Regions from separate parts of the Gracilibacillus phocaeensis genome, predicted to be linked through region 1. Evidence: riboswitches for the same ligand, from Rfam matches in the RefSeq annotation. Region 1 holds a riboswitch; each other region holds the start of a gene.
The links. A riboswitch is a leader RNA that binds a small molecule or an ion and turns the genes downstream of it on or off. The one in region 1 is predicted to bind S-adenosylmethionine.
Positions count from the first base shown of each region.

Region 2: linked by a shared signal. The riboswitch ahead of E0E32_RS02280 (inorganic phosphate transporter) and the one ahead of E0E32_RS14735 (5-methyltetrahydropteroyltriglutamate--homocysteine S-methyltransferase) in region 1 are both predicted to bind S-adenosylmethionine.
Region 3: linked by a shared signal. The riboswitch ahead of E0E32_RS08340 (thiolase family protein) and the one ahead of E0E32_RS14735 (5-methyltetrahydropteroyltriglutamate--homocysteine S-methyltransferase) in region 1 are both predicted to bind S-adenosylmethionine.

Region 1 is NZ_LR131144.1:1,454,478-1,464,519, reverse strand. Features, by position in the region: gene E0E32_RS14760 (hypothetical protein) at 1-2,016, shown strand, start outside; gene rpiA (ribose-5-phosphate isomerase RpiA) at 2,399-3,076, shown strand; gene E0E32_RS14750 (patatin-like phospholipase family protein) at 3,180-4,034, shown strand; gene E0E32_RS14745 (CoA-disulfide reductase) at 4,135-5,478, shown strand; gene E0E32_RS14740 (DUF2515 family protein) at 5,510-6,571, opposite strand; SAM riboswitch class I at 6,671-6,762, shown strand; gene E0E32_RS14735 (5-methyltetrahydropteroyltriglutamate--homocysteine S-methyltransferase) at 6,861-7,967, shown strand; gene comER (late competence protein ComER) at 8,456-9,274, opposite strand; gene E0E32_RS14725 (helix-hairpin-helix domain-containing protein) at 9,349-9,966, shown strand.
Region 2 is NZ_LR131141.1:374,587-384,628, reverse strand. Features, by position in the region: gene E0E32_RS02295 (MDR family MFS transporter) at 1-741, shown strand, start outside; gene E0E32_RS02290 (hypothetical protein) at 934-1,200, shown strand; gene cobA (uroporphyrinogen-III C-methyltransferase) at 1,286-2,047, opposite strand; gene E0E32_RS02280 (inorganic phosphate transporter) at 2,007-3,104, opposite strand; SAM riboswitch class I at 3,292-3,388, opposite strand; SAM riboswitch class I at 3,550-3,652, shown strand; gene E0E32_RS02275 (methionine biosynthesis PLP-dependent protein) at 3,732-4,817, shown strand; gene E0E32_RS02270 (sulfite exporter TauE/SafE family protein) at 4,943-5,689, opposite strand; gene E0E32_RS02265 (AEC family transporter) at 5,788-6,699, opposite strand; gene E0E32_RS02260 (lipoate--protein ligase family protein) at 6,878-7,696, shown strand; gene lipA (lipoyl synthase) at 7,711-8,658, shown strand; gene E0E32_RS02250 (HAD family hydrolase) at 8,683-9,474, shown strand; gene E0E32_RS02245 (YjcZ family sporulation protein) at 9,842-9,994, shown strand.
Region 3 is NZ_LR131144.1:100,592-110,633, forward strand. Features, by position in the region: gene E0E32_RS08325 (alpha-L-fucosidase) at 1-1,136, shown strand, start outside; gene E0E32_RS08330 (hypothetical protein) at 1,253-1,624, shown strand; gene yidC (membrane protein insertase YidC) at 1,573-2,373, shown strand; SAM riboswitch class I at 2,664-2,773, shown strand; gene E0E32_RS08340 (thiolase family protein) at 2,849-4,015, shown strand; gene E0E32_RS08345 (acetoacetate--CoA ligase) at 4,012-5,943, shown strand; gene E0E32_RS08350 (thiolase family protein) at 5,943-7,106, shown strand; gene E0E32_RS08355 (Zn-ribbon domain-containing OB-fold protein) at 7,103-7,513, shown strand; gene E0E32_RS08360 (sodium:solute symporter family protein) at 7,609-9,141, shown strand; gene E0E32_RS22155 (hypothetical protein) at 9,211-9,465, opposite strand; gene E0E32_RS08365 (sensor histidine kinase) at 9,556-10,042, opposite strand, start outside.

The sequences.
Region 1 (10,042 bases):
CGCTATTCTTTTTTACAAGCGATACAAACAAGTACCTATTATTTATCTCTAATGGTGATGTTACTAACAATCTTGCTTGAATATATGATGACAAACTATACGACATTAGCTGTATTGTTAGCCTTATTTGGCGGGGTTGCTTTATTTGTTTCTTCCTCTAAGAAGGCAATCGAACGTCAAATAGCGGAATGGGCCCATGCTGTTAGCTGGTTATTGGCGTTCTTGTTTTTTTATCCCATGATGACCGACCATGTTTCAGGATATCAGCTGTATGTAGATATGCCATATCACATGGGTGCATCGTCCTTATTGCTGCTTGCTGTTTGCAAGTTATGGGATAAGCAGGAAAAGGACAGATGGGCGCATACGGCATTTTATGTAGGTCAAGTCAGCTATTATCTCGCTTTGCTACTGCTGGCAGTAAATGATGTAAATCATATGGATGGTTTACGGACCAGCTTTATTTTCATTGGTATTGGTTTAGCGGTATGGCTCGTTCGCCGTTCTAAACAAACGATATTATGGGGGCTGGTTGCCTTATTAACCTTGGCCTGTTATTTATCCATTTATAGTTTGTTCCCATGGGAATCTTACCGCAGCTTTGTGTGGTTTATCGTTTTTGCACCTGTGTTATTACTGGTGATTGATCGAGTGGCTGGATCGTACGAAAAGGCGTTACAACCGTATTTCTTTTGGTTGGCCCATCTTTTTCAGCTGATTGTGCTGGGGCATGTACTGATCGGCAGCCTCTTTTCCAATCAACTGCATCCCGTGATTTTGGTTATACCGGTTATGATCTATCTTTATAGCACATTAACCAAGATAAAAGAGTGGCAAATCAAACTGCAATTATATGCCGCTATGCTGATTGGCTCTTGGATGATCAATGAGCATGCTAGTTACTATGACTGGACGGCATATATCCCTGCTGGTTATATCTGGTTGGGTACGCTGGTGTTCATTAGTATCATTTGGTTCTTTGTCCCAATAATCTGGAAGCGCCGGATGGAATGGTACTGGATTCCTATGGCCAATTTGCAATTGCTGTTGGCTATTACATTTTTGCCGATTGATTCTATTATGCGTCTCGGATTTTTGATTGGTTTTATCATTTTGACATTGTTTTTTATCCATGTACGAAAGTGGTACGCTTTGCTTTTGCTGCCCCTTCTTACCTCGCTATGGATGTGGAGTGAACAGCAGGTTATCATAGAATCAGGTCATTTATTGCTAGTCAGCTTGTTGATGTTTTTGCTGTTAATAGTGGCAGGCAGGTATCTGTTTATGCAATTATATGCAGCAGCATCCGATCGACAGCTTACCGTCGATTGGTATGCAGTGGGTGCCTTACTTTATACAGGTTTCGCCTTGGCGTTATCGATGGACTTTACTAATGTTTGGCTAGAAATTATACCGTATTTGTTGCTTTCCAGTTGGTTGTATTTGCAAATCAAACGGCTAGAAGGGAAATTGGCGCCAAAAGTCTTTTTTAGCTTAGCTGCTTTATCGTTGTTACCTGCTTATTACCTTATTTTGAATGAGTACTTGCGATGGATTGATCCATTATGGCATGCGGAACTGAGGGTATTTCCCATACTCGTACTCAGTTTGTTGCTCTCTATAAAAACATGGCGTCAGTATCAGCAGATTGTCTCGCATGTACAGACGATCATACTTGTCTTTATTACGGTTTACCTTGTATATGATGCGATACAAAGCAGTACGATTTGGGATGCCTTTATTATTGGTACACTTTCTGTCATTTCGTTCTTAGCAGGGATGAAATATCAGATCAAGTCTTACTTTTTCGTGGGTCTGGGAACCTTATTGTTTAATGTAATCTATCAGACCAGACCTTATTGGGGGAATATGCCTTGGTGGGGTTACTTGTTGATCGTTGGCCTATTATTCATTGCTATTGCTAGTTATAATGAATGGCAAAAGCAACAAGAAACAGAAGGAAAGCTGGTCAAGCATATCAAAAAAATGGTAGCACGACTGAAAGAGTGGAATTAATGATGGATACGGGTTTCTTTTGCACATAAGGAAACCCGTTTTTGATAAATCACCATTTCACATGTTAAAGTGAATCTTCCGCACGTGCTTCGCTGCACAGGAGTTGTGACTGGACGTCACAGGCTTAGCCCACGAACTTCTTACTCGTCTATGCTGGCTGACTTCCACTAGGGAATACTTTACGTCTATATAAGTTGAATTAAATAACTTCTCATTGATTTGCTCTCTTGATTAAAATATAATGGATAACTAATCAGGAATGAATCTTCACATGCAAATAATTCCCAGCATAAAAATGTTTACAAGGTAAGCAACAAGGGAAAAAGAATATACACTCTTATTTTTTTTCGGTGAATAAGAAAGTTAAAAAGAGGTGAACAGCATGTTAGAGAAACGATTAGCAGGAGAAAAGGCAGTGGAATTTATCCAAGATGGAATGATCGTGGGCCTCGGCACAGGCACTACCGTGAATGTCGTCCTGCGTGAATTAGCTAAGCGAGTAGCGGATGGCCTGTCAGTCCAAGGGGTAGCCACTTCGAAAACTACAGAAGAACGAGCCAGAGAGTTTCAAATCCCGTTAATGGATGTGGAAGATATAGAAACAATTGATCTCATGATTGATGGCGCAGACGAGGTCTGTACACAGTTTGATCTTATTAAAGGTGCCAAAGGTGCCCTGCTTCGTGAGAAAATGATTGCTACCAGTTCTTCTCATTTTGTTGTTGTTATTGGCGAAGACAAATATGTAGAACAATTAGGTGCTTTTCCATTGCCTGTTGAAATTGTTTCTTATGCATGGAAGGTTACCATTAAGCAGATTGAACAGCTGGGATGTCAAGCGGCACTGCGAATGGCGGAGAATGATATTCCTTACATTACGGATAATGGCAATTACATTGTAGATTGTGCATTTAAACAAATTGCCGAACCATCCATTTTATCAGCAAAGATTAACTCTATTCCAGGTGTAGTAGAAAATGGGCTCTTTTCCAATGTGGCAGATACGATCATTATTGGTAAAAAAGACGGGAAATTAGATATTAAACAAAAAAGAATATGAGTCAGGCACTACTCAATCCTCTTCCTTTTCATTTCCTATTGCTAAGTAGTAAAATAGTAAGTAAACAGCATCTAATTAACAGAAAAGTGGAAGAGGGTTTTTTATGTGTAGTAATATTGGACTTGTTTTAGAAGGCGGAGGCAGTAGGGGGGTATATACGGCAGGTGTGTTGCAATATTTAATGAAGCATCAAATATATCTGCCCTATGTGATCGGCGCCTCATCAGGGGCATGTCATGGTTCTTCCTATATATCAAGACAAATGGACAGAAATAAAAAAGTGTCCATTGATTATGTACGTCACCCAGACTACTTATCCATTCGAAATTTATTGAAAAAGCGGCAGTTGTTTGGAATGGACTTTATTTTTGATCAGCTACCAAATCAATTAGTTCCTTTTGATTTTGCTACTTTTCAACAAGCGAAAGAATCTTTTGTGGTGACAGCAACAGACTGTATGACAGGGGAAGCGGTCTATTATGATAAGAAGCACCATGCGAAGGATGTATTGACATTAATTCGCGCTTCCAGCTCACTTCCGTTGGCAGCGCCAATTGTGCATTATCAAGGCCGGGCCTTAATGGATGGTGGTATTAGCAACCCTATACCTATTAAGCAGTCAATACGTGCTGGGAATACGAAGAACGTTGTGGTTTTAACCCGAAATCGTGGCTATGTAAAGAAACCACAATCCTTTCATTGGTACATAAGCAGAAAATATCAAGAGTATCCCGGTTTATTAGAAGCCCTTAAACATCGGCATATTGAATATAACGAGACAATGGAGTATTTGTATGAAGAAGAGGAAAAAGGAAATATATTAATCATTTCGCCCCGTGAAAAATTAAAGGTAGCTAGGATGGATCGTAACAAACGAAAATTGATGGATTTATATAAACAAGGTTATCAGGATACCGCAGCTATCGCCCCTATCTTACAAGATTTCTTAGCAGGATAGCAATGAAAAGATTACATGTATTTTGGTGTTTTCTGTCACCCTATGAATGCACAGACTGGTGGAGTTCGTTAGATATTCAATAGTTGAGGAGGAGTGTCAGATGAAATATGTCATCATTGGAGGAGTAGCGGCGGGCATGAGTGCGGCTATGGAGATTATCAGGACGGATGAACAGGCCGAGATAACCGTCCTTGAGCGTGGTGCTGTCTATTCTTATGGTCAATGTGGTCTTCCTTATGTTATTAATGGTCTTGTTCCTTCAGCAGACGACGTTATTGCACGGTCCGTTCAATCGTTTCGAGAGGATCATGGTATTCAGGCAGAAATTAATATAGAGGTTACCGAACTGGATGCTCAAGAGAGAAAAGTCTATGCCAAAAGAATCCAAACGAAAGAAGTTGTTAGCTTTACTTATGATCGTTTATTGATAGCTACAGGTGCAGATCCTATACAGCCAAACTGGCCGAGGATAAACCTGGAAGGGATTCATGTGTTAAAGACAATTCCTGATACCAAGGCAATTGTGACCGATATGATGGAAAACGTCGAACACGTTACCATTATCGGTGGTGGTTATATAGGATTAGAAGCGACAGAAAGCTTTCGTTCTTTAGGTTTGTCGGTTACCCTTATTCAAAGAGGGGATCAATTAGCTAAAATATTTGATTTAGATATGGCGCGACAGATTCACGAAGAAGCCAGCAAACATGGTGTTGATGTAAAACTAGGGGAAGAAGTTACCCATTTTGAAGGAGATAAGCGGGTAAAGCGTGTCATAACAACGAATGGTGCTGTTGATACCGATCTAGTATTGATCAGCGCTGGTATCCATCCAAATACCGATTTTCTCAAAGGCTCCGGCCTCCATATGACGGATGAAGGCGCGATTATAGTAAGCCCAGCGATGCAAACATCTTTGCCTGATGTTTATGCGGCTGGCGATTGTGCCACGCATTATCATATCGTCAAACAGCTCAATGATTATATACCATTGGGAACAACAGCGAATAAACAAGGTCGAATTGCAGGGGCCAATATGGCGGGGAGATACCTGACGTTCAAAGGAATCACCGGCACATCTATTATCCAATTTTTCGATCTAACACTCGGTCGTACAGGGATTACGGAAAAGGAAGCCAAACGATTGAACATTCCTTATCAAGCAGAAACGAAAACGGCAAATAATCAAGCAGGCTATTATCCTGGCGGTGAAGACTTACACATCAAGTTACTTTATCACCCTTATACCAATCATGTCCTTGGAGGACAAATCATTGGAAAGAAAGGGGTAGATAAACGCATCGATGTTTTAGCAACGGCTCTATATAATCAAATGACGATCGATCAGCTTCAAGACTTAGACTTAGCATACGCACCGCCTTATAATGGTGTCTGGGATCCCATACAAAAAATAGCGCGGCGTTGGAATCGAGATAAGACTTAAGCTTTCGTTACCATGATACAGAAAGAAGGATCTAGGTTGGATCTAAGGTATGAAGCAGCATATTGGCAAATTCCAATTGCTGTAATGCCTCTACATAATCCTTCTGAATTTTACCATTGACACTTCTCCTTGTTTTCTTAAAGAAATGAAGGACATGCCAATCGTGATACCAGTCATGCCAAAGCGCAGGTGTATGCTGAATGTTTGGCCATATCTCGTTTAAACAAGGGCTGTAGATCGTGGAATATGGATGCATGGGTTTATCAACAGAAAATTTATCTGGCCAGTAGTCACTCCTTGAGCCACTATGTTTCTGTTGCATCGCCCACTCTAAAATTCCATCCGTATAAGTAGAATAACATAGTAATTGATAAAGCTTTTTGCCGAGGATAATACGTTTTTTTAATGAAGCGAAATGGCGAACAGGCAGACCAACGAGAGTCACTTGCTGCTCCTTATGGAAGGGAAATAAGATGTAATTCCACTGCAACAGCTCAGGTAAACTGCTTTTGATCTTTTCAGATAGAGAAGGGCGCCAATGTTTATTTTGCATCACCCGCTTTTCGATATAGTGTTGTTCATTGATAATCAATGCGGTATTGAGTAAGAAAAGGTCCTTATGTACATGGAAATACTCCCACATGACTTGCATGAAAATGGATATTCCAAAATAAGGTAGTAAATAGCTAAGATCTTTTTGATGACGCAAGCCTTCTGCATACAGTAGTAATTGGGGGTAAGCATCTTGAAAGATTAACCAATTGTTTTTTTCTAATAAGTTGAAAAAATAATGTTGCTGCTGCTCAGACAATAGTTGTCGATAATTGCTGCCTCTTAGATCGGTCATATTCCAACCTGCATTTCTAGAAACCATATGCGCAAGCATGGACCAATTGATTTCAGGATAGTCCAAATAAAAGTCTAGATAAGCCTTTGTCCGAGTCAAATTATTAAGATTGGCTGATTTGGTTTTCCTGACGACTAATCGGATGACATGCTGATCTTCGTGAGAAATTTTTGGGAATGCTTGCTGATTAGAGTTGTTTAACTTTTGTTTAAGCTTTCTGTATTCGTCTGGGATGGAAAGGATCAATTTGCTTACCTCCTTTTTTATAGAAATGTTTAAAAATAGTGTTGAATTCTTTTGATATTTGTAGTATGATTATTTTCATACAATTTTATTACATAGTAATTCTTATCCAGAGAGACGGAGGGATTTGGCCTGATGATGTCTCAGCAACCAGTCTAATCATTAGACACGGTGCTACTTCCAACAGATAAGAAGATTGTTCCCTTATAGTAGTAAAGGGCTTCTTCTTATCAGAAGAGGCCTTTTTTTACTGGATAAGTAACTATACCATAACATAAAAGGAGAGGATAACATGGTAGTGCAAGCAAAAACAGCACCATTTCGAGCCGATCATGTCGGAAGCTTATTAAGAACAGAGAAATTATTACAAGCAAGGAAAGAATATCAAGCTGGTCAGATTACGGATCAGCAATTACGTGAAGTTGAGAATCAGGAAATCAGCTATATTGTAGATAAGCAGATTGAAGTTGGTTTAGAGCTGGTATCTGACGGAGAATTCCGCCGTCGTTTCTGGCATACTGATTTCTTAGAACACCTTCATGGAATCGAAGGATATGTCCCGAATACAGGGTTTATTTTCAATGAAGACGAAGAAACAGAACGCTATGATGTCCGTAATATAGGTAAGGTATCATTTAATCCAGATCACCCTTTCTTACAAGATTTTAAAGAATTTAACGCAATCGTTGATGGCAGAGCAGTTGCTAAACAAACGATACCAAGCCCGAACCAGTTATTTAACCGAAGCATCAGAGATGAAAGTGTTTATCCTGATATAGAGGTCTATGCTCAAGATGTGATCCAGACGTATCGTGATGCAGTTAAGGCATTTTATGATGCAGGGGTTCGCTATCTGCAGTTTGATGATGTGTATATTGCTGGTTTGTCTTCGCCTGATATCCCATTCAATGATGGTGAATTCTCACGTGAATATTTAATCGATTTGGCATTAAAAGTGATCAATGCCGTGTTAGAGGATAAACCGAAAGATTTGGTGGTGACCACTCATTTATGTCGTGGTAATTATCGTTCTAACTGGGCATTTGAAGGAAGCTATGACTTAATTGCACCAACTTTATTCGCCAAAGAAAAGGTAGATGGCTTTTTCCTAGAGTATGATGATGATCGTTCTGGCGGTTTCAAACCTTTAGATCATATCCCAGCAGGCGGACCAAGAGTTGTATTAGGTTTAATCACTTCAAAACATGGTCAGTTGGAAGATAAAGAGACCATTAAACAGAGAGTAGAAGAAGCTTCACAGTATGTTCCATTAGATCAGCTTTGCCTAAGTCCACAGTGTGGCTTTTCTTCCACACATCATGGCAACAAACTAACAGAAGAAGATCAGTGGAATAAACTAAAATATATTGTTGCCCTAGCAGAAGAAATCTGGGGTTAATGAATGAAAAAAAGGTTTTGTATCGAATAGGATACAAAGCCTTTTTCGTTGGGGTGGTTTAGAGCCACTAACGACCAAAAAAGAAGGAATTAAGAAAAACCAGGCAACCCCTGTAAAGCGCTCTACTTTACATCATCCAACGTATCGGTATCGCGGTTTGTTATAGGTAAAAATCATTCCAAGTCCTATTATGTCAAGGGTTATATACATTCTTTGCTTATCAAAAAAATAGTCGTCATATCCATGAGTGGTGGATACTCTTTTTGTTATTTAAATAGGTAGTTTATGTGAAGCATCATTTTGCTACGCTTAAAAACTGGCTCGGTTACGCGGACCAGTTTTCAAATGAATTATTTAATTATAGTGACGAAAAAACGCAGGGGTGTCGACTTTTCTGCGGAATATATTCATACATCAGAAAAAATTTATCATACAGGCAGGAGATAGATCATCTATTGTCGAAATATTATAAAGAAGACCTTAAATGGTTATTGTTTTTTATGAAGTAAAGCCTTATCTTCGTAAAATTTGTCATGAGTGGCTTGAATGACATGGCCAAATAAGTCTTCCCAGTGCTCATCAATAGCAGCGATACCCGCACCCGTTACCCCACCTTTCACACACACTTTATCTACTAATTCTGTAAGGCTGAAATGTTTCTCAGAAAGTAATTTTCCGTATCCAGCTAACATTTTTTCCATTAAGACAGTCGCTTGTTCTTTTGATATGTTGGTTTGATCATGGGCGGAGGTAATGAAATGTTCTGCTAAATATGAGAAAAAAGCAGGGCCGCAAGAAACGATGTCAGAAGCTATCCGTACGATAGACTCATCTATTTCTAATGCCTCTGAAAAGTTGTTCCAGATTTGCAGAAGTTGATCTTTTTTAAAGGCCTCCAAACGTGTACCAAAGGTAACTAACGTGACCCCTGCTAATGCATAATTTGTAATACTTGGAATCATTCTTGCTACTTGGCAATCGACTAATTCCTCTAATTCATCAACAGATAAAGCACTTGTAATGGAAATCAACAGCTGTTTCTCCGTTAGAATGGGCTTCGCTTCCTTCAATACATCTATCATTTCCAAGGGTTTGACACATAGATAAACGGTGTCTACTTTTTCAAGTAATTCCTGTAAATTAGTCTCGACCTGTAAGTTTGGGTATTGTTTTTGGATTTGATACGCCTTTTCGATCGTTCGATTGGTAATATAACAATCTGTTTCCTTGATGGTGGCAGATTCAAGGAAAGCTCGTATTAGAATCTCCCCCATATTACCAGTCCCTATTATGCCCCATTTCATCATTACTCGCCTCCTGGATAGTTGCTAAGACTATCCTATGACATACTTTTCTATTCTATGATAAAGGAATGATGATCATGTCTTGGTTGTTGAAAAATTGGTATATCATACTTATTGCGGTAGTCATTATCTTATGGCTTATTATAAACCCTAGTGCTACAGAACAGTCCAATCAGGTAAGTGTGGACCCATCAGCAGAAGTGACAACAATGGAAAAGGAAGTAACAGAAGAAGAAAAAGAGAATGAGCCAGTCAAGGAATTGGAACTAAAAATAGATATTAAAGGGGAAGTGAATAAACCTGGTGTATATATTGCGAAGCCTGAAGATCGAGTTCAGGATGTGATTCTGCTTGCTGATGGATTTACCTCAGAGGCCAATCAGTTATCAATCAATTTAGCAGAAAAAGTATACGATGAAATGGTCATTTATGTACCAAATCAGTCAGAAGAGGAAGAAGTTGCTATATCATCTTCTACTCCACCAACACAGGAGACAGGACCACAAGTCAAACTCAATATGGCTTCATTAGAAGAACTTCAAACCATACCCGGAATCGGGGAAGTCAAGGCGCAGGCGATCCTGGAATATCGGGAGACAAACGGTTCATTCCAGAAGGTTGAGGATTTAACGAATGTATCTGGAATTGGTGAAAAAACGTTAGAAAAGATAAAAGCGTTTGTTCAAGTTCCATGATTAAGGAGGTAGAGTGAGAAAGCATTTTTGTGATGACAGGAGGGATGTATTGACGGTTAAGGTCAATATCGATAGA
Region 2 (10,042 bases), on a different contig from region 1:
GAACGTAAATCTACAGCACCAATGATGCCCTTGCACCTTTGGAAAAATAAACTCATGGTCATTGCCAACGTAGCTACTTTACTTTCCGGTATGATTGTTTTAGGATTATCCAGCTTTCTCCCCACCTTTGTACAAGGGGTGATGGGAGAATCAGCGATTGTTGCAGGATTTACGCTGAGTACTTTATCGGTAGGTTGGCCGATATCTGCCACCATTGCAGGGCACTTGGTATTACGAATTGGTTTTAAACAAACAGCATTTATAGGTGGTATCGCCTTGTTTATTGGTACATTGCTCTTTTTCTTACTGGATGCCGATAAAGGACCGATCTATGCAGGTGTTAGCTCATTAGTAGTAGGCGTCGGCATGGGGCTCACGTCAACAACATTTATCGTAGCCATCCAAAACAGTGTATCCTGGCAAGAGCGAGGAGCAGCCACCTCCTTAAATATGTTTATGCGGGTTATCGGTAGTGCGGTCGGCGCCTCTTTACTTGGCGGGCTCTTAAATCTCAGGCTACAGCATTTCTATCAACAACAGGCTGTAGATGTGGATATGCCCAATACGGATGCCTTATTAAATCAGGATCTCCAAGACACCATTTCGTCGGATACCTTGACATTAATGCAAGATGGGCTATCTTATGCACTACATACGGTATATCTAGGCTTGTTTTTAATTGGTACGCTTACGTTTATCATTCTATGGTTTTTCCCGAAAGTATCGATACCCAAGCAATAAGACTTTGAAGAAACGCGCATTTGTATGTTTTGACTTAAACGTACGTTATTCGACAACGCTACAAAGAAGATACCAATGGAAGATACAATTACCTAACATCTTCAATATCTCTTAGTAATGACAAAGCCAGATACCAAATAAACTTCTTAGTCTTTCTTCATTATGGTATGATAAGAATAGGGGGTGTACATCATGAAGCTAAGCAATTTTATTTTACACAATGATATTTTACTTGTTCATGCCGATATTAATGGAAATGATTACATCTTTACCGTTAAATGGCGAACTTTTACTAATAAAAAGGGTGGCGATTGGGAATTAAAATCCTATCTCAATAATTCCAACGGTAAAAGGGACCTAACCGAACAGCAGCTGCAGAAATTTATCGACCGAATTAATCCGCAATGGGACTGGGACAATGATCAGAAGCACATATCGGATGCATTAAAAAATGACTAGTGGCAAACTTAGACCACTAGTCATTTTTTCGATAAGAGGATGACCTCGAATCTTCTAACCTAATGACAGATACGATAACCTATCGTTAAACCTGGATTTCTGCTTGTTGAGTTTGCATACGCTCAAACCATTGCAATTGTTCACTCAATTGAACAACCTCTCCAATTACAACCATAGACGGATTACTTACCTCATTCAACCTCTCCGTTATAGAAGCCAAATCGCCTTTGATCGTTTTTTGATGGGAAAAGGTTCCCCAATGGATAATAGCAACAGGAACAGCTGGATTTAGTCCTGCTTGCAGTAGCTTCTCGCATATCACTGGAAATGTCTTGATCCCCATATAAAAGCATAGCGTATCTGCACCATTAGCGAGATGCACCCACTCTTCATTCGATCTTTCATCAGGGTTAGCACCATTGATAAAACTAACGGAACCACTTACATGCCGATGAGTCAATGGGATCCCCGCATAGGCAGCAGCACTGATACCGGATGTGATCCCCGGTACTACCTCATAATCAACCTGGTTTTTCTCAAGTACAACGGCCTCTTCTCCACCTCTGCCAAAAATAAAAGGATCCCCACCTTTTAATCGAGTGACAACCTTACCCAGCTTAGCGTGGAATAGCAAATGTTCATTGATTCGATCTTGAATCAAGCCATGCTTATTAGGTTCTTTTCCGCAAAAAATGAGATCTGCCTCCACTTTGGCATGTTGTAAAAGATTAGGATTAATTAAGCGATCATATAAGATGACATCCGCCTCTTTAATAGCTCTCAATCCCTTTATGGTTATTAATTCCTCATCTCCTGGTCCTGCTCCCACTAAGTAGACTTTCCCCATGTTGTTCCCATCCTTTCTCTCTTATCACTTTTGTCGGTCTTTCTCTATATCTTACTAAAATATACGTTGCAAAAATGGCTAAGGTGAGGATAATAACCTGATTATAACTATATTGCACCAATATTTCCGTTAGAGCAAAGGCAATGACTAAAGATACAATTGGCGAGGTAATCCATACCTTTGCAATCTGATGAATGATCTTTTGCTTCCAAACCTTCTTCTTATCTTTACTTGCCTGAATACCTACAATCGCAGCAGTAGTTATTTGAGTCATTGGTATAGGAATACCTAAAAACGAAGCCCCCACCACAAGGCTTCCTGTAGCACCTGAGATGACAATTCCATTCCCCAAAGTCAACGAGGTAATCTTTTTGGCGTTGGTTTCTAAAACCTTCCCACCAAAAAAGATACTGCCTAAGACCACTACAATCGCAATAAGCGGCAATCCGGCTTCCATCGACACAATATTTGATCCCACTAATGGCGCTAAAGCGTTGGCCACGTTATTCATCCCTGCTGCAATAGCCTCCACGATCCCGGTAATAAGTAATATGACGGCTAATAGTTTTACCGGTGGCCGGTAATTCATCTTTTTAGACAAGACGCGCTTGACCTTTTCTAGAAAGTAAGGAATAAGGAAAGCCGCTACTGGGACAATCACCCAGAAAGACACAATCATGGCAATCGTGTCCACATTTACCTGTCTAAAACTTAAGCCAACTCCGACAATGGCACCCACTGTTACTTCACTTGTTGATAAGGGAATTCCGATGTAATTGGTAACCAGCAAGGTGAAACCTGATACTAATAAAATGATACAAGCGACTTTCACTGTCATGATATCTTCAGGGATAATACCTTTACCGAGAGTACCTGTCACGTACTGTCCTCCGAATACACTACCAACTACTGCCCCTATCCCAGCTAACAGAAGGGCAAGTTGTCGTTTGGTAATTACTTTTGCCCCATAGACAATCCCCATGCTAGCAGCAGAACCACTTGCACCGATATTAAAAGCAAATAAACAAGCCGCTACAATTGCTATGATCGTTAACATCTTATCCCAACCTTCAGTCCATCAATTTCTTTAATTCATTTATACCGATAAGAAAACTTGGATTAATGATCAAAAAATGAAGTAGTAATCTCTTTACTACCATTTCTATTCATTACTCCCACACGTTTGCTTGTTTTACCTCATAATGAAAAAATCCTACTTGGCTTCAGTTAAGTAGGAAGTACACCTCTTATCTGCCAATTACTTGCTGGATTTAGCACAGTACATAAAGCCTGTTGCTGGGGATTCAATGGGCCAGTTCCCTTCTCCCCTCTGGATAAGAAAAACAATATAGGTTTTCATTTATTTCCTGTTATTAGTTGATCCTAAATATAAAGGATTCTACGTCTTCTGTCAATAGGATAACCAAAAAATTTTATAAAATAGGCTTGTAATCTTCCTCATTATAGGATATGATGCGTGTATGAAAATCCTATAAATAATAATCTTATCAAGAGAGGTAGAGGGACTGGCCCGATGACACCTCAGCAACCAGCATACAGATGTATGGTGCTAATTCCAGGCGGCTAACTACCGACAGATGAGAGAATACTATCTTAGTACACAAGAAGTCTTCTGCTTATCGAAGACTTCTTTTTGATTTTTACAGCGAAAGGATGAAAACCAATGAACAGAATGAAAACATTGCTTGCTCAAATCGGCAATCGCAAGGACGTACGAACAGGAGCGGTAGAACCTCCTATATACCTATCGACAGCTTATCAACACCCAACCCTTGGTCAATCAACGGGATATGACTATACCCGAACTGCTAATCCTACCAGGGAAATCGTTGAAGAAGCGATTGCCACGCTGGAAGGTGGCGTAAGGGGATTTGCCTGTGCCTCTGGAATGGCAGCTATTCAATTGATTTTTTCGTTATTCAAACAGCAGGATGAAATTATCGTTACAGAAGACATCTATGGCGGCAGTTATCGTTTGTTTGAGCATTTACAAAAGGCATATGAGATAAAGCCAGTCTATACCGATCCCAATGATATAGAACAAAAAATCACCAGTCACACCAAGGCACTATTCATTGAAACACCTACCAATCCGTTATTGATGGAAATTGATATAGAAGAAGTGGCTGCTATTGCCAAAAAACACCATCTGCTTTTTATTGTAGATAATACCTTCTATACCCCTTACCTTCAACAGCCACTATTGTTGGGTGCCGATATTGTTATTCACTCTGCGTCTAAATATCTGGGTGGACACAATGATGTCTTAGCAGGACTCGTTGCTGTCAAAGAGGAGTCCTTAGCAGAGCGACTTACCTATTTACATAATGCCATTGGTGCTGTACTGTCACCTTTAGACTGTATGCTGTTGATCCGAGGCATGAAGACATTGCCGCTGCGCCTAGAGCAACAACAAGCTAACGCGCAAGAACTGGTGACATTTTTAAACAAAGAACCACAAGTTGAAGAAGTCCTTTATCCAGGAAAAGGTGCTATGATTAGTTTTCGTGTAGTTGATAATAAGCTGGTTGCTTCATTTTTAGAAAAACTAAAGATTATCTCTTTTGCAGAAAGTTTGGGTGGTGTAGAAAGCTTTATTACTTATCCTACGACACAAACACATGCCGATATTCCGCAAGAAGAATTACAAAAACGTGGGATTTGTAACAAATTACTTCGTTTTTCCGTTGGTATTGAGCATGTGGAAGATTTGAAAGAAGATATTCAGCAGGCACTGAGAGAGAATTAAATAAACGCTTCTTCAGTGAAGTGCATAACCGAAGTATTTATGAAAGAAATGAAATCGGCAGAAGCAACATAAACCTGCCTCTGCCGATTTCTATCAAATACATTCGTTTTGCATATGAAAGTGCCTCATCCAAACAATAACCGAATCGCCCCAATAGCTGCAAACAACAACACCAATGTCTGAAATACCTTTTGAGGCATGATTTGAATTATTTTCACACCTATTAGCGCACCAATCAAGATAACGGGAATTAATAGAGCATTAAAGCTTAGTGATTCCGTTGTAATAATGCCAAGTGACATATAAAAAGGAAATTTTATAATATTAACCGATAAGAAAAACCATGCCCCGGTACCAACAAATTCTTTTTTTGGCAGACCTTTCACTAGTAAATAAATGGTCATTACTCCCCCAGCTGCATTGCCGATCATCGTGGTAAAACCAGCTAATATACCCATACTGTAAGTGAAGATTTTGGATTCCGGCAGCATTTCAACAAAACGCTCTCCCCATTTTTTCTGACCCATATGTAAAATAATTAATCCAAGCACTAGTATTCCAATCATCGGCTTTAACTGTTCACTTGTCACCACATTTAATACCAAATAACCAAGTAAAATACCGAGTAATACCCAAGGAAGCAAGGATAATAAGTAGCGCCAAACTACATTTCTTCGATAAAAGATTACAGCAAATAAATCTCCAACCATTAATAACGGAAGTAAAATACCGATTGATTCTCTCGCTGGAAAAAGCAACATAAAAATGGTGACTACTAAAATCCCCATGCTTGCTACTCCTGCCTTAGAAAAGCCAATAAGCAATCCTGCAAAAATAACCACGATCCATTCCCACATACTTAAGTCAAACACACTATCACTCCCTTTTTAAAACGCTTTTCCACATCGTTAAGTACTCGTAAATTTCCCTGCCTTTATGGTGGAGATAGCTTAAACTGTTAACAGGTGTTTCACATAACCACATTAACGATGACCCAAATTAATACAAAGCTCACGATCATGGTTAAGTTTGAAGCAGTTCCCACCAGCCGCTGATTATAGCCGAACATAATGGAATACGGTAATACAGAAGCTGGAGTTGGCAAAATAAAACCAATTAGTAAAGTAAATTTAAACATTTCGTCCACTGGCAGCAGAAGGTAACATGCCGTTCCCATTATCAATCCTAATCCATACTTGGTGGCTAGGAAAGCAACTAACATTTTTCCATAACCTTTAGCAAAGGAGAAGTTCAAATACAACCCCAATAATAATAAGGAAAGCGGCATATTCGCTACAGAGATAACGTTTGTAATATCAATGAACGTCGATGGTAAGGATAAGCCAAATAAATTAATGAGGCATACAAGGAAATACGTCATTAATGGCACAGACTTCGATAATTTCACGGCAATCGAGCGCATTTCCAATGTACCTGATCCACTGGCAAAATACCCTGCGATAATATAAGTTAATCCAAAAACAATGAAAGCATTCCCAACATCTAGCATGCCAAAATATTTGAGGCCTTCCAATCCAAAGAGGCCTTCCACTAATGGATACGCAAACAGACCAATATTTAAGCCTGGTACCATCATTCCAAAGGTTCCTTTCACCTCCCGAGAATGTTTACGAAACACAAAAAGAGCTAATCCTGCGCATATCAAACCGTAAACAAAGGCAATAACAACTAAATAAAATAAAGAGGGTGCGAATGTCACATCGTTGAACGTTACGATAATTAAGCATGGTAACGTTAGATTGAAAATAACCCTAGCAATGCCTTCCCCATCCTTTTCCTTTACAAGCTGAACTCTTTTTAATACATAACCGATCATCACAATCGTAATCGAAATAAGAAATTGTTCGTTAAATCCACTCATTTATGTATGTCTCCTCAATTAGTCAGTAACACTTTCTACTATATCACAAGTTGCAAGCCTTTCCTTCACATTAATTCTTTGACATAATATAAGGCAAGCTGTACCATAAGTAGTAATATAAACAATTAGTACAGTTAAAGGAGGTTCGCTTCTCTTCAGTGGAGAAACGCATAATGTTATGAAAGAAACTTGGTTCTTTTTAGATAGTAGTAAACAAACACCAGCTTATAACATGGCAGTGGATGAATGCTTGCTCCAGTGGCACAGTGAGGGGAAAATCCCCCCAGTTCTTCGTTTTTATGAATGGTTACCTGCTGGACTTTCCATTGGTTATTTCCAAAAAACGAAAAATAAAATAGATTTAGATGCCGCCAAAAGAAATGGTATTCCGGTAGTTAGAAGGTTAACTGGTGGACGTGCAGTCCTGCACGATCAGGAACTAACCTATAGCGTGATTGTATCAGAGCAGCACCCCAAGATGCCAAAATCGGTTAAAGAAGCTTACTTGATCTTATCCAGAGGGCTGCTTGCTGGGTTTCAAAATTTGGGGATTCAAGCCGAGTTTGCTATACCTGATAATCAACGAAGCACTACGCAATCTGCCGTTTGTTTTGAAGAACCTTCTTGGTATGAGCTTGTAGTGGATCAAAAGAAAGCCGCCGGAAGTGCCCAAACCAGAAAACAAGGGGTCATCCTTCAACACGGTTCCATCCCTTTGTCTGTCGATAATGATCGATTGTATGATCTCTTCGTCTACCGGAATGAGCGAGTAAAACAACGAGCACGTAATGCCTTTAATGATAAGGCAATCTCTATCGACAAAGCTGCCGAAAGAGCAGTCAGTCTACAGGAAGCTAAACAAGCGTTTAAAGAAGGTTTTGAACAAGGATTGGACATTCAATTGGAAGCCTTTCACTTATCCACGGAACAAGAGCAAGAAATCCATGCGTTAATGAAAAACAAATATTTAAAAGATGAATGGAATCTTTCTAGATAGGAGTCGATGATCAGATGGCAAAACAAGAAGAACACCTACGTAAACCGGAATGGTTAAAAATCAAAATCAATACCAACAAATCCTATAATCGATTAAAACACCTTATGCGTGACAAACGACTAAATACGGTTTGTGAAGAGGCTAAATGCCCTAATATTCACGAATGCTGGAGTGAGCGACAGACCGCTACCTTTATGATTTTAGGAGACACCTGCACGAGAGGTTGTCGTTTTTGTGCCGTGAAGACAGGTCTTCCGAATGAGTTAGATTGGGGCGAGCCAAAACGTGTGGCGGAGTCCGTTGAAATTATGGGGCTAAAGCATGTGGTTGTAACCGCCGTTGCTCGTGATGACTTAAAAGATGGCGGAGCGGCTGTGTTTGCGGAAACAGTACGTCAAATCCATAAAAATGTGCCCAGCTGTACCATCGAAATCCTCCCTTCTGATATGAAAGGAGATTACGAAAGCTTACATACCTTAATGGACAGTGAGCCAGATATCTTCAATCATAATATTGAGACCGTCAGAAGATTAACCAAAAAAGTTCGGGCGATTGCCATGTATGACCGCTCTCTTGAACTATTGAGACGAGTCAAAGAGATTGCCCCTAATACGCCAACCAAATCCAGTATTATGGTTGGACTTGGAGAAACGAAGGAAGAAATCATCGAAGCAATGGATGACCTTAGGGCTAACAATGTTGATATTATGACCATCGGCCAATACTTGCAACCAACAAAAAAACATTTGAAAGTAGAACGTTATTATCATCCTGATGAGTTTCAAGAGCTCAAACAAATCGCCTTATCCAAAGGGTTTACACATTGTGAAGCTGGACCACTTGTACGTTCTTCTTATCATGCCGATGAGCAAGTGAATCAAACCGCTGCCCAACGCCGGATTAAATACATGAAAGGATATGAAGAAACAAGTGGAAAAGAATTAGATAACCTGACGTTTTAGGTGTGGAAAAGGAGACAAATCAACATGGAAAAGTATCAAACACTGTTTTTAGATATTGATGGTACCACACTACGCAGTGATCATACCATCCAGCCATCTACTAAAGAGGCTATAAAACAGGCGCAAGCTAATGGGGTTGAGGTCTTTCTTGCAACGGGAAGACCGATTCATGAAATTCAGGATATCGCAAAGGAATTAAACGTTCATTCTTTTGTAGGCTATAATGGGGCACTGGCTATCTATGAGGGTTTTACAGTAGTAGATGAACCTATTTCACCTGAGGTTATTGATTTCTATCTACAAGTGGCCCAAGAAAACGATGATGAGTTAGTTTTCTACACCAGCCAGTTGAACCTGCTAACCAATGATACAAAACCCTATATGAAAGAGTTTATCGACTATTTCGGGCTCTATAATTATAAGAGCTATCACAAAAGCTTCCGAGAAGAAATTCTTGGTATAACCATTGTGAACCTAAGACCAGAAGAGCTTCATAAGTATCAGCTTGCAGGTCATGACATCTATTTTTCCAAAATTAATGTGGCAGCAATTCAAAACGGCTATGACGTTATCCGGGAAAGTGTCAATAAAGGAGAAGCCGTCAAAAAAGTGCTGGCCCATTTAAATTTACCGTCTGAAACAGCGATTGCCTTTGGGGATGGGATGAATGACAAGGATATGCTTGCTTTTGTTGGAGAAGGTTTTGCCATGGGGAATGCCGATGAGGAATTACAACCCTTTGCTAACCGACAAACAACCTCAGTTGAAGACTCAGGTATTTATAATGGTTTAAAACAACTCGGTATTACAAAGTAGGTAGCGAAAACGTTCCCTGTTCTCTTTATTTAGAAAGTTCATGCTTTTTAAAGATTTAAAAAGGCTTACCTGGTGTAAGTCTTTTTTCTAGGGCAAAAAACAGATAATTCTTGATATTATAGGATTTAGATTGATTTTGAAAGAATCAACAATTCAGGATCTGTTTTTGGTGAGTAATGAAGGACCGGAGGATTTCAGCAGGATTTGACTTGCTTTTGCCAAGTCGATATGTGATAAGAGAGTAAAATGAAGTAATACATTTCCTATGGCATTCGCCCATTTTATAAAAAAATGGTTATTTGCCTTAACCTTCAACCGGAACAAACATACATTATATAGTGATAAAACACAAGGAGGTTTGATCAGTATGAGTTATTACGGTGGCTGTTACAACCCATGTGGTGGCTATGGCAGTGGTTATGGCAATGAATGTCAGACTGGCGGTTACGGCGGTGGATTTGCTTTAATCGTTGTGCTTTTCATTTTGTTAATTATTGTAGGGGCTTCTTTCTATTGCTAACCCATTTCCACTTTCATGAATAACAAATGAAATACCTGTCGAAGGGGT
Region 3 (10,042 bases), 1.4 Mb from region 1:
CACGATATGTGATGCCAGTTGCAGAGCATCATGATGGTTTTCAGATGTATCGCAGTGATATATCAGCTTTTAACGCCTATGATATGGGGCCGAAGCGGGATTTAATGGGTGAATTAGAGACATCTCTATCCGAGCGAAGCATCCCATTTTGTGCATCCTCCCATCGAATAGAGCATTGGTTCTTTATGGGGCATGGGAAAGAATTTGATAGTGACATCAAAGAACCATTAACTCGCGGTGATTTTTACTGGCCAGCTGAAAAGGAATATGGCACACATGACTTGAATGCTCCTGCACCTAGCGAAGAATTTATGGAAGATTGGCTGGCTCGTTGTTGTGAAATCGTGGATAATTATCGTCCGAAGGTATTTTATTTTGACTGGTGGATCCAGCATCCAGCTGCCAAGCCGTACTTGAGAGAATTTGCCGCCTATTATTATAACCGTGCTGCCGAATGGGGAGCTGAGGTAGCGATCAACTATAAGCATGATGCATTTATGTTTGGCACGGCCGTCTTGGATATCGAACGCGGACAATTTGCCGAACAGAAGCCCTATTTCTGGCAAACTTGTACCTCTGTAGCTACCAATTCTTGGGGATATACCGAGAATAACCATTATAAGACAAGTTATAGCCTGATTTGTGATCTGGTTGATATTGTCAGCAAAAATGGTACTATGCTTTTAAATGTCGGACCAAAAGCAGATGGCACCATACCTGACCAAGATAGACACATTTTGTTAGAGATAGGAGAATGGTTGCGGGTAAATGGGGAAGCGATCTATGGCAGTAAGGTATGGCGTCAAGCGGGCGAAGGTCCTACTACTATCGAGGAAGGCCAGTTTACCGATGCGGAGCAGAAGCTGTTTACCTCGGAAGATATTCGTTTTACGGTGAACGGATCGTATTTATATGCGACTGTGCTCCAGTATCCTGAAGATGGATTGGTTCATATCAAATCACTGGCAGACCAGGATGCGTCGAAACTGCCGCATTTTTCTGGAATTATTAAGGATGTTACGATACTAGGTTATGAAGAAAAACCAGTATGGAAGCGAACAAGCAGCGGATTGCAGTGTAAAACCACGCAGGTGCAATCAGATAAACCAGTGGTATTAAAAATAGAATTGGACTGACTGTATTTGCCACTGTCTATTTTATATTATTTTTAGTATAATGAAGAATTAGATGAAACAAATAAACTTGTCACAACGTAAATAGTAAATAGACAAATGAAAGGAGGTGAATACAGATGGCGATTGAATTGTTGTATGACTTATTAGCTGAAGTTTCTCCAATGTACTTTTATTTGAGTATCATTCTGTCAATGATTTTCACGTTTCGAATGGTAGATATTCATGTTAGTAGTACGATAATGGCAAACCAGAGATATACAAAAGAATACCATGCATTGGCATTTAAGCGGCTGCCAATCGATGATGCTCGTGAGGATTCACGTGATGTACAAGACTGGATAACCCATACAACCAAGCGCATAGATGTGCCTGATGATGATAGTGATAATCATTCCTTCTCGTTTTATCCAAGCAAACAAAAACGAGGAGGTTCACAATGGGACAAAAATCTGTATTCCCTTTCTTTGGCAAGTATAGTTTTATTGTAGGAACGATTCTTTTATTTTTAACTGGTTGTGTTGGTGATGGAGATTCATCTGGCTTTTTTGATCAGTATTTGATTGGTCCATTTTCTTATCTTATCAAACATTTGGCGACTCTATTAGGGGATAATTATGGACTGTCTATTATCGTGCTGACGGTGATGATACGTTTGTTATTGATGCCTTTCATGCTAAAACAAATGAAATCAAGTCGCGAGATGCAGGAGAAAATGAAGGTGCTAAAACCGGAGATGGATGCAATCAAGGAAAAGTATAAAGATAGCAGTAAAGATGTCAATGTGCAAATGCAACAGGAGACGATGCAACTTTATCAGAAACACCAAATCAATCCTTTAGCATCGCTTGGCTGTCTCCCTATTATCATTCAATTTCCGATCTTAATTGGTTTTTACTATGCGATTCGTAGCACACCGGAGATTTCCACTCATTCCTTTTTGTGGTTTAGTCTGGGAGAGGCAAATATCTGGATGGCATTGATAGCCATGGCGGTTTATTTTGTGCAATCAAGAGTGACACAAATGGGTATGGATCCCGCTCAGAAAAAACAAATGGCGATCATTGGTCTGATCTCACCGGTCATGATTGGTCTGGTTTCTTTTGGGGCACCAGCAGCACTTCCGCTGTATTGGACGACGGGTGGCTTGTTTTTAATTGTTCAAACACTGATTTCCAAGAAACTGTATCAACCAGGAACTTTATCCACTGCCATTAGCTATAAATCGAAACAAACATAGAAGGTTATTCAAGAGACAGGGTGGTTTGCCCTGTCTCTTTATTTGTGGATACGGAAATGACGGCCAAAATGAGAGGAGAATCGTAAAAAAAGTCCGTCATCCGCAACGAGATCGCTTTCCTGTTTAAAAATTTTTCGATAATTCTTGACAAGGGTTTTTTCTTGTGATAAAGTATACCATGTTACTTGGTATTATTTGAACGCTTTTTTACTATATTAATAGATGCAGATACAATCAACTCTCTATGTTGCTATAGAGAGTTTTCCAAACTTATAAAATTATATAGAAATATCTTATCCAGAGTGGTGGAGGGACATGGCCCTGCGAAACCCGGCAACCTTTAAGTGCATGCAGCTTAAAAGGTGCTAAATCCATCAGGTATCATCCTGACAGATAAGAAGTGGAACAGTCCTCTTTTTATCGAAAGAGGGCTTTTTTTATTAGATGATCGATAACATAGAACGAGGGGATTATAATGACAGTTGTTATTTTGGATGGGAAACGAACACCTTATGGTAAATGGAATGGGGCATTGGCGGGGTATAACGCTGTATCACTTGCCAGCAAACCATTAACTCATTTAATAGAAAAATATCCGACTCTGGGAACGATTGATGGCGTGATACTGGCACAAGTGATTCAAGCTGGCCAAGGACAGAATCCTGCGAGGCAAGTGGCATTTCAGGCGGGGTTAGACAGTCGGATTCCGGCGATGACAGTAAATAATGTTTGTCTTGGCGGGGTAGCCACCGTGATCGACGCTGTAAGAAGAATCAAACTTGGCGAAGGGAACACCTACATTGTTGGTGGAATGGATTCCATGTCCAACGCTCCTTACGTCATTCCAAAGCCTAAACCCAAAGACTTTGGTCATCAGCAAATGACGGATACCTTGCTTCGAGATGGATTATCCTGCGCCTTGAGTGAACAATCCATGGGCGTGTTGACAGAGCAGTATAACCCATCCTTTCACATTACTAGAGAAGAGCAAGATAACATAGCTTTTTTATCACAAACACGGGCAGCAAAAGCGCGTGACGCTGGACGATTAGCGGAAGAAATCGTGCCGTTTGATCAGGTGTTAGTAGAAGATGAGGGAATACGGCCTCAGACCACATTGGATAAATTAGCAGGTTTGTCACCTGTTTTTGCAAAGGATGGAACGATTACGGCAGGGAACGCTTCACAAATGACGGATGGTGCGAGTGTTGGAATTGTCACTACTTCAGCTAAGGCAGAAGAGTTGAATACGGAGCCACTTGCTTGTGTCAAGGATTGGGCAGAAACTGCAGGGCCAGATACCAGCCTACAAACCAAACCAGCAGATGCCATCGAAATGGTATTAAAACAGCAAAAACTTACCGTGGAAGATATTGATTTATTTGAAATAAATGAGGCATTTGCCAGTGTCGTTATTGCCAGTGCCAATCAATTATCTATTTCCGAGGATAAATTAAATGTAAATGGTGGTGCAATAGCTATTGGTCACCCATTAGGCGGTACCGGTTTCCGACTGGTTCTAACTCTTGCCTACGAATTAAGACGACGAGGTGGGGGGAAAGGAATCGCTGCATTATGTGGTGGTGGCGGACAAGGAATCGCGATATTAATAGAGGTAAATGGGAAAGGGGATAAAGCATGAGTGTGGAAATAAAAGAACGCAATCATCATTTATTATGGGAGCCTACTCAGCAGGATATCGAACAATCAAACTTAAAAAGCTTCGCCACACAAGTGAATCAGCCATTATTCCCTTATGAAAGGTTGCATCGCTGGTCGATAACCCATATCGGTGCCTTTTGGTCGGCTGTTTGGGATTACGCCGAGCTGATAGGAGAGAAAGGTACGATTGCTTATTTGCCTGGCAAGACGATGAAAGAAGCTACCTTTTTTCCGGAAGCACGGCTGAATTTTGCCGAAAATCTCTTGCAAGGAAATCCCAATAAGATTGCTGCTTATGAAGCAGATGAAACAGGCGTGACTGGGCAAATAACCTATGCCGAATTGCGAATCGAAGTGGCGAAAGCACAGCGCGGCCTTCGTTCATTAGGTGTTGGGAAGGGTGATCGTGTTGCTGGAATTACCAATAATAATGTAGAAGGTTTGATTGCCTTATTAGCGACGACCTCGCTTGGAGCCGTATGGACGTCCTGTTCACCTGATTTTGGTGCAAAAGGGATTGTTGACCGGATCGGACAGGTACAGCCGAAAGTATTAATCGCTAATCTTACGTATCAATATAAACAAAAGCCATTTGACATCACCGATAAGGTCTTGGAAACCGTGGAACAAGTCGGCAGTATTGCTAAAGTGGTTACGACACTGGGAGAGGTAGAAGGTGGCTTGACCTGGGAAGAGCTGCTTGATAACGACGCAGTGGAGCCGGTTTTTGAACAAATAGCTTTTCGCGACCCAGTGTATATCCTCTATACTTCCGGTACAACGGGATTGCCAAAAGCCATTGTCCATTCGGTTGGCGGCACATTACTGCAGCATGTGAAAGAACATCAGCTTCATTGTAACCTGAAAGAAGAGGATGTGCTATTTTGGTATAGCAATACGGCTTGGATGATGTATCCTTGGCTCGTATCTGGTTTAGCGAGCAGAGCTTCGGTTTTATTATATGATGGTGCTCCTGTGTTACCAGATAAACCAGCACATTTATGGAATATTGCTGAGGAAGTAGGACTAACCCATTTTGGCACAAGCCCGAAATATTTAGAAACCTTAATGAAAGAGAATATCGTCCTAAAAGAACGTTATCCCTTAACCCGGTTAAAAAGCATTCTGTCCTGTGGTGCTCCATTAGCAGCAGAGCAATATGACTGGATTTATCAGACGGTAAAAACGGATCTCTATTTGGCCTCGATTTCTGGCGGTACAGAGATTATGGGATGCTTTGTAATGGGCTCTCCCATCCATCCAGTTAAACGAGGAGAAATAAGCTGCAAAGCGCTAGGTATGTCGGTTGACGTGTTTGATGACCGAGGGGTGGCAGTCTATGACCAAAAGGGAGATCTCGTTTGCACGCAGCCATTTCCAAGTATGCCGATCACTTTTTACGGTGAAGGCGGAGACGAGAGATATGAGAAAAGTTATTTTTCGGAACGGCCTGGTATATGGACACATGGTGACTTTGCGGAACAAACGATTGACCAAACTTTTGTTATCTATGGTCGTGCCGATACCGTATTAAACCCGGGTGGTGTGCGAATCGGAACAGCAGAAATCTATCGTGTATTGGAACAGATAAAAGCAGTGGAAGATTCGATAGTATTCGGCTTACCTTGTGACAATGACGAAGAGATTGTCCTTTGTGTAGTGGTGGATGAATTGACAAAGGGATTAGCCAAAGAAATCAGACAGGAGATTCGCTTGAAGGCTTCTCCACGCCATGTCCCCCGTCGCATTTATCAAGTTGCCGATGTACCTCATACGAATAATGGTAAAAAAGTAGAGGGAGCGGCGAAGACAGAGGCGATTGGGAAAGAAGTGAAAAATAAGGCTTCTATACGCAATCCGGAATGTCTAGCAGATTTCACCCATATCAAGAAAAGGGAGTGCTATTAATGGTGAAGCGTCCAAAAGGTGCGATTATTGGTATTGGGGAGTTACAGCCTGTACGCTATTCAGAAGAAAAAACGACGTTAAGCTTTATCGCCGAGTCGGTGCAATTGGCCTTACAGGATGCAGGATTATCGAAGGAAGATATAGATGGTCTGCTCGTTGGACCTCAAGTAGGAGAAACGCCTCAGCATGTACCAGCAACTGTAGCCGAATATTTAGGCTTGGAGCCCTCGATGTCTAACACGGTAGACTTAGGTGGTGCTACTGGCGCAGGTATGATCTGGCGCGCTGCAGCTGCAATTGAGGCAGGCATGTGTGAAACAGTCGTCTGTGTATTAGCGAATAAAAATGAACGAGGTAATCCGCCACGTTCACCGAATCGTAATCCGATCCGTGAGTTTGATGTTCCATTTGGAGCCTCTGGTGCCAATACATCCTATGCCTTGTTAAAAAGGTTGCATATGGAAAACTACGGATCAACACAAGAAGATTTTGCACGGATTGCTTATTGGGCAAGAAAGAACGCTCGTAAGAATCCTAAAGCAATTTTTCATGACAAACCTGTGGAATTAGAAGATATCTTACAGTCACCGATTATTTCCGATCCGCTTCATTTATTAGAGATTGTGATGCCATGCGCAGGAGGTGCGGCGGTGATCGTGACCTCAGAAGAGAAGGCGGAAAAGGCTAAGCAGAAGCCCGTTTATCTAAAAGGGGCAGGTGAAAAAATCACACACCGAGCGGTTAGCCAAGCTCCAGCAGTGGATCGACATCCTTTCTCCTATTCGATACCTTATGCCTTGAATCAAGCAGGTTTAACCGGGAAGGATCTAGACTTACTCTCTCTTTATGACTGTTATACGAGTGTAGTTGCTGTACAGCTGGAAAGCCTCGGCATTTGTGAACTCGGTCAATTTGGCTCTTTTGTCCGATCACACACGTTCAGTCATGATGGGGATTATCCCTTAAACACCCATGGAGGTCAATTAGGATTTGGTCAGGCGGATTTGGCAGGCGGTATGTCACATGTTATTGAAGCCGTAACACAATTGCGCGGTGAAGCGGTTGGGCGCCAGATTCCAGAGGCAAAGCACGCCCTCGTCACTGGTAATGGAGCGACTTTAAGTGAGACAACAGCTTTAGTGTTAGGAGGAACGTCATCATGAATATCTCATTACCGCAACCAACGATCACTCCTATAACTCAACCATTTTGGGATTATATACAAAAAAAGCAGTTCTATCTGCAATATTGTCTGGATTGTGGTCAGGCGGTGTTTTATCCACGAGCACATTGTCCCCATTGTTTTGGCTCCCGCCTAGAATGGCGTCCGGCCTCAGGGAATGGAAAATTAACAACATGGAGTGTTGTCTATCGAGCTGGACATCCAGCATGGCAAGAACGGACACCTTACGTGGTAGGCATCGTTGAGTTAGAAGAAGGCCCTTCGTTATTAGCCCATCTAATCATCGATGAAGTGGAACTGCGTTATCAAATGCCCGTGGAAATAAATTATCAAGAAGTGGATGCTTTTGTATTACCGTTTTTCCGAAAGAAAGGAGCTCACGTATGATTCTTACCTACTTTTTGTTCATTGTATTTTTTTGGGTAGTAGGTTTAACCATTTGGACAAAGTTTTATAAAAAAAGTTAAAGGTGGTTGTCAGTTATGTTGGGAGAGGCAAATAGTTTATTACTTTGGACTGTTATTATTTTATTAATTGGATATTTTGTTTTGGTAACCTGGATTGGAAAGAAAGGGAGACAGCATAGTAAATCAATGAATGGTTTTGCCACCGCACGAGGTAAGGTAAGCCCTTGGCTAGTGGGTGCGAGCTTTGCGGCGTCGTATTCCAGTGCAAATTTATTTATTGGGGTGCCTGGGTTGGCTTATGAATATGGTACGTCGGTGTTATGGTATACACTAGGTTGTTTCGGGGTTTCTTGGGTAGGTCTATTAATTTTTGCTAAAACATTTTGGCGTTACGGTAAGAAATTCGGCCGTGTATCAACGGTACCGGAATGGCTGGGTAAACGTTATAATTCCAAGGCATTGCAAGTAATTGTATCCTTATTAATCTTATTTAATGTTTATTATATCGTTGGTCAGAATGTAGGTTTGGCAACTATTTTTGAAACCGTGCTTGGCATCCCATATTTTTGGGGAATTATCGTCGGTGTTACGATAACTATTCTATATATAGGTTTAGGTGGGGCATACGCCCAGATGATTACGGATGGTATTCAAGGTTTATTAATGGCAATTGCCTCCATCTTGATAGTTATATCTTTCTTTTGGACGATCGGCGGCGGTTTCAATGTATTTGGTGAACTAGGCAGCAAACTGAGTGCGATTGATCCGAACCTCACCTCATTTGTTGGAGCGGAAGGCCCTTATAATAGTGTGTTAGCCATTATGGCCGTGCAGTTCTTGCTATTTAGTTTTATTCTTATGCCACACTTACTGAATAAAATTTTATCGATTGAAACGGAAGAAGAGCTGGCTCCATTTACGCTTTCGTCTGGATTGGTGTTATTTGTTATTTCTACCTTAATGGTTTTAGGAGGGTTGGCAGCACGTGTACTTTTCCCAGCTCTGGAGAGTGCGGATGCGGCTATTCCTGCTTATGTGATTGAGTCATTCCCAAGTATTATTGCAGCCATCATGATTGTCGGGATTATTTCGGCGATCCTTTCCAGTACAGATAGCCTGTATCTAGGTGTAACTACCAGTGTTGGAAATGACTTCTATCGTATTTTGGCACCTGTATTTAAGAAGGGGATTACGGCAGCGAAATTAGAATCACAATCGGTTAAAGTAGCTAAGGGTTCCTTGATTGTAGTAGGGTTATTGTCTTTATATATTTCATTGGACCGGCCAGATTCTCTATCGATATTGATCCAATTTAGTTTTTCCGCGATCCTATCTGGCATTTTGGCACCGATATCGCTAGGATATTTCTGGAAGAAGGCAACGAATTATGGGGCAATAGGTGCTGTTATCTCTGGCGCTGGATTGTATGTTGTCTTTACACAACTTAATGTAATCGAAAATATCTATTTAGCCATGTTCTTCGCTTCATTAGTTTCTTTTGCGGTGATGATTGTGATTGGATTACTCACTGCCACGCAGGAACATGAAGATATGGTATTAAAAAAAGCGAATCGATCTACAACAAATGAGTCAGAGATCAACGCATAACAAATAAAACAAGGACAGTCTCAGATGATGGGCGCTGTCCTTGTTTTGTTGTTTAACGCGTCAGATAATTCACAGAACAGAAAGTAACCAGATTTTACGGACCGGTGAAAGAATCTCACGGACAAAAAACCACTGAATCGTGAAATTTTGTCCGTAAGAATGGATCTCACGGACAAAAAACTGCCAACCTCCAAAATTTTGTCCGTAAGAATGGATCTCACGGACAAAAAACTGCCAACCTCCAAAATTTTGTCCGTAAGAACGAATCTCACGGACAAAAAAGCGCCAATCCCCAAAGTTTTGTCCGTTAGAACGTGATCTCACGGACAAAAAAACACCAATCCCCGAAGTTTTGTCCGTAAGAATCACCTTTTACAAGCAAAATCAATGAATCACAACCCTTCTTCGCCCCTTTTACCTTTTCAACGGATGGGTAATTGTAATGGAAGTGCCACAGCCTTGTTCACTTTTGATCGAAAAATCATATTGATGATTAAAGATTAAGTCTAAACGTTTTGCAATATTAGCTAATCCAATATGTTGAGTAGATAGTTCTTCTTCTTGCATTCTTTCTCTTACCAGTCTCAGCCTTTTAGGAGACATACCTATTCCATTATCGCTGATGGTGACTTGCACGTTGTCAGATACGATGCGTACTTTTACCTTGATGGTAAGCTCCCGGCAAATTTGTGGTTCGATTCCGTGCGTCAAGCTATTCTCAATAATAGGCTGGAGCATGAACTTCAATACCTGTATATCTAATAGATTTTCTTCATAGTCCCATTTAATCGTAAACGGTTGATCCGATCGAATCTGAATGATTTCTGCGTAATTTTTGGTATGATGGATTTCTTCTCTTAAGGTGACAGTCGATTGTTTAATCCTTAAGGAGAAATTGAGA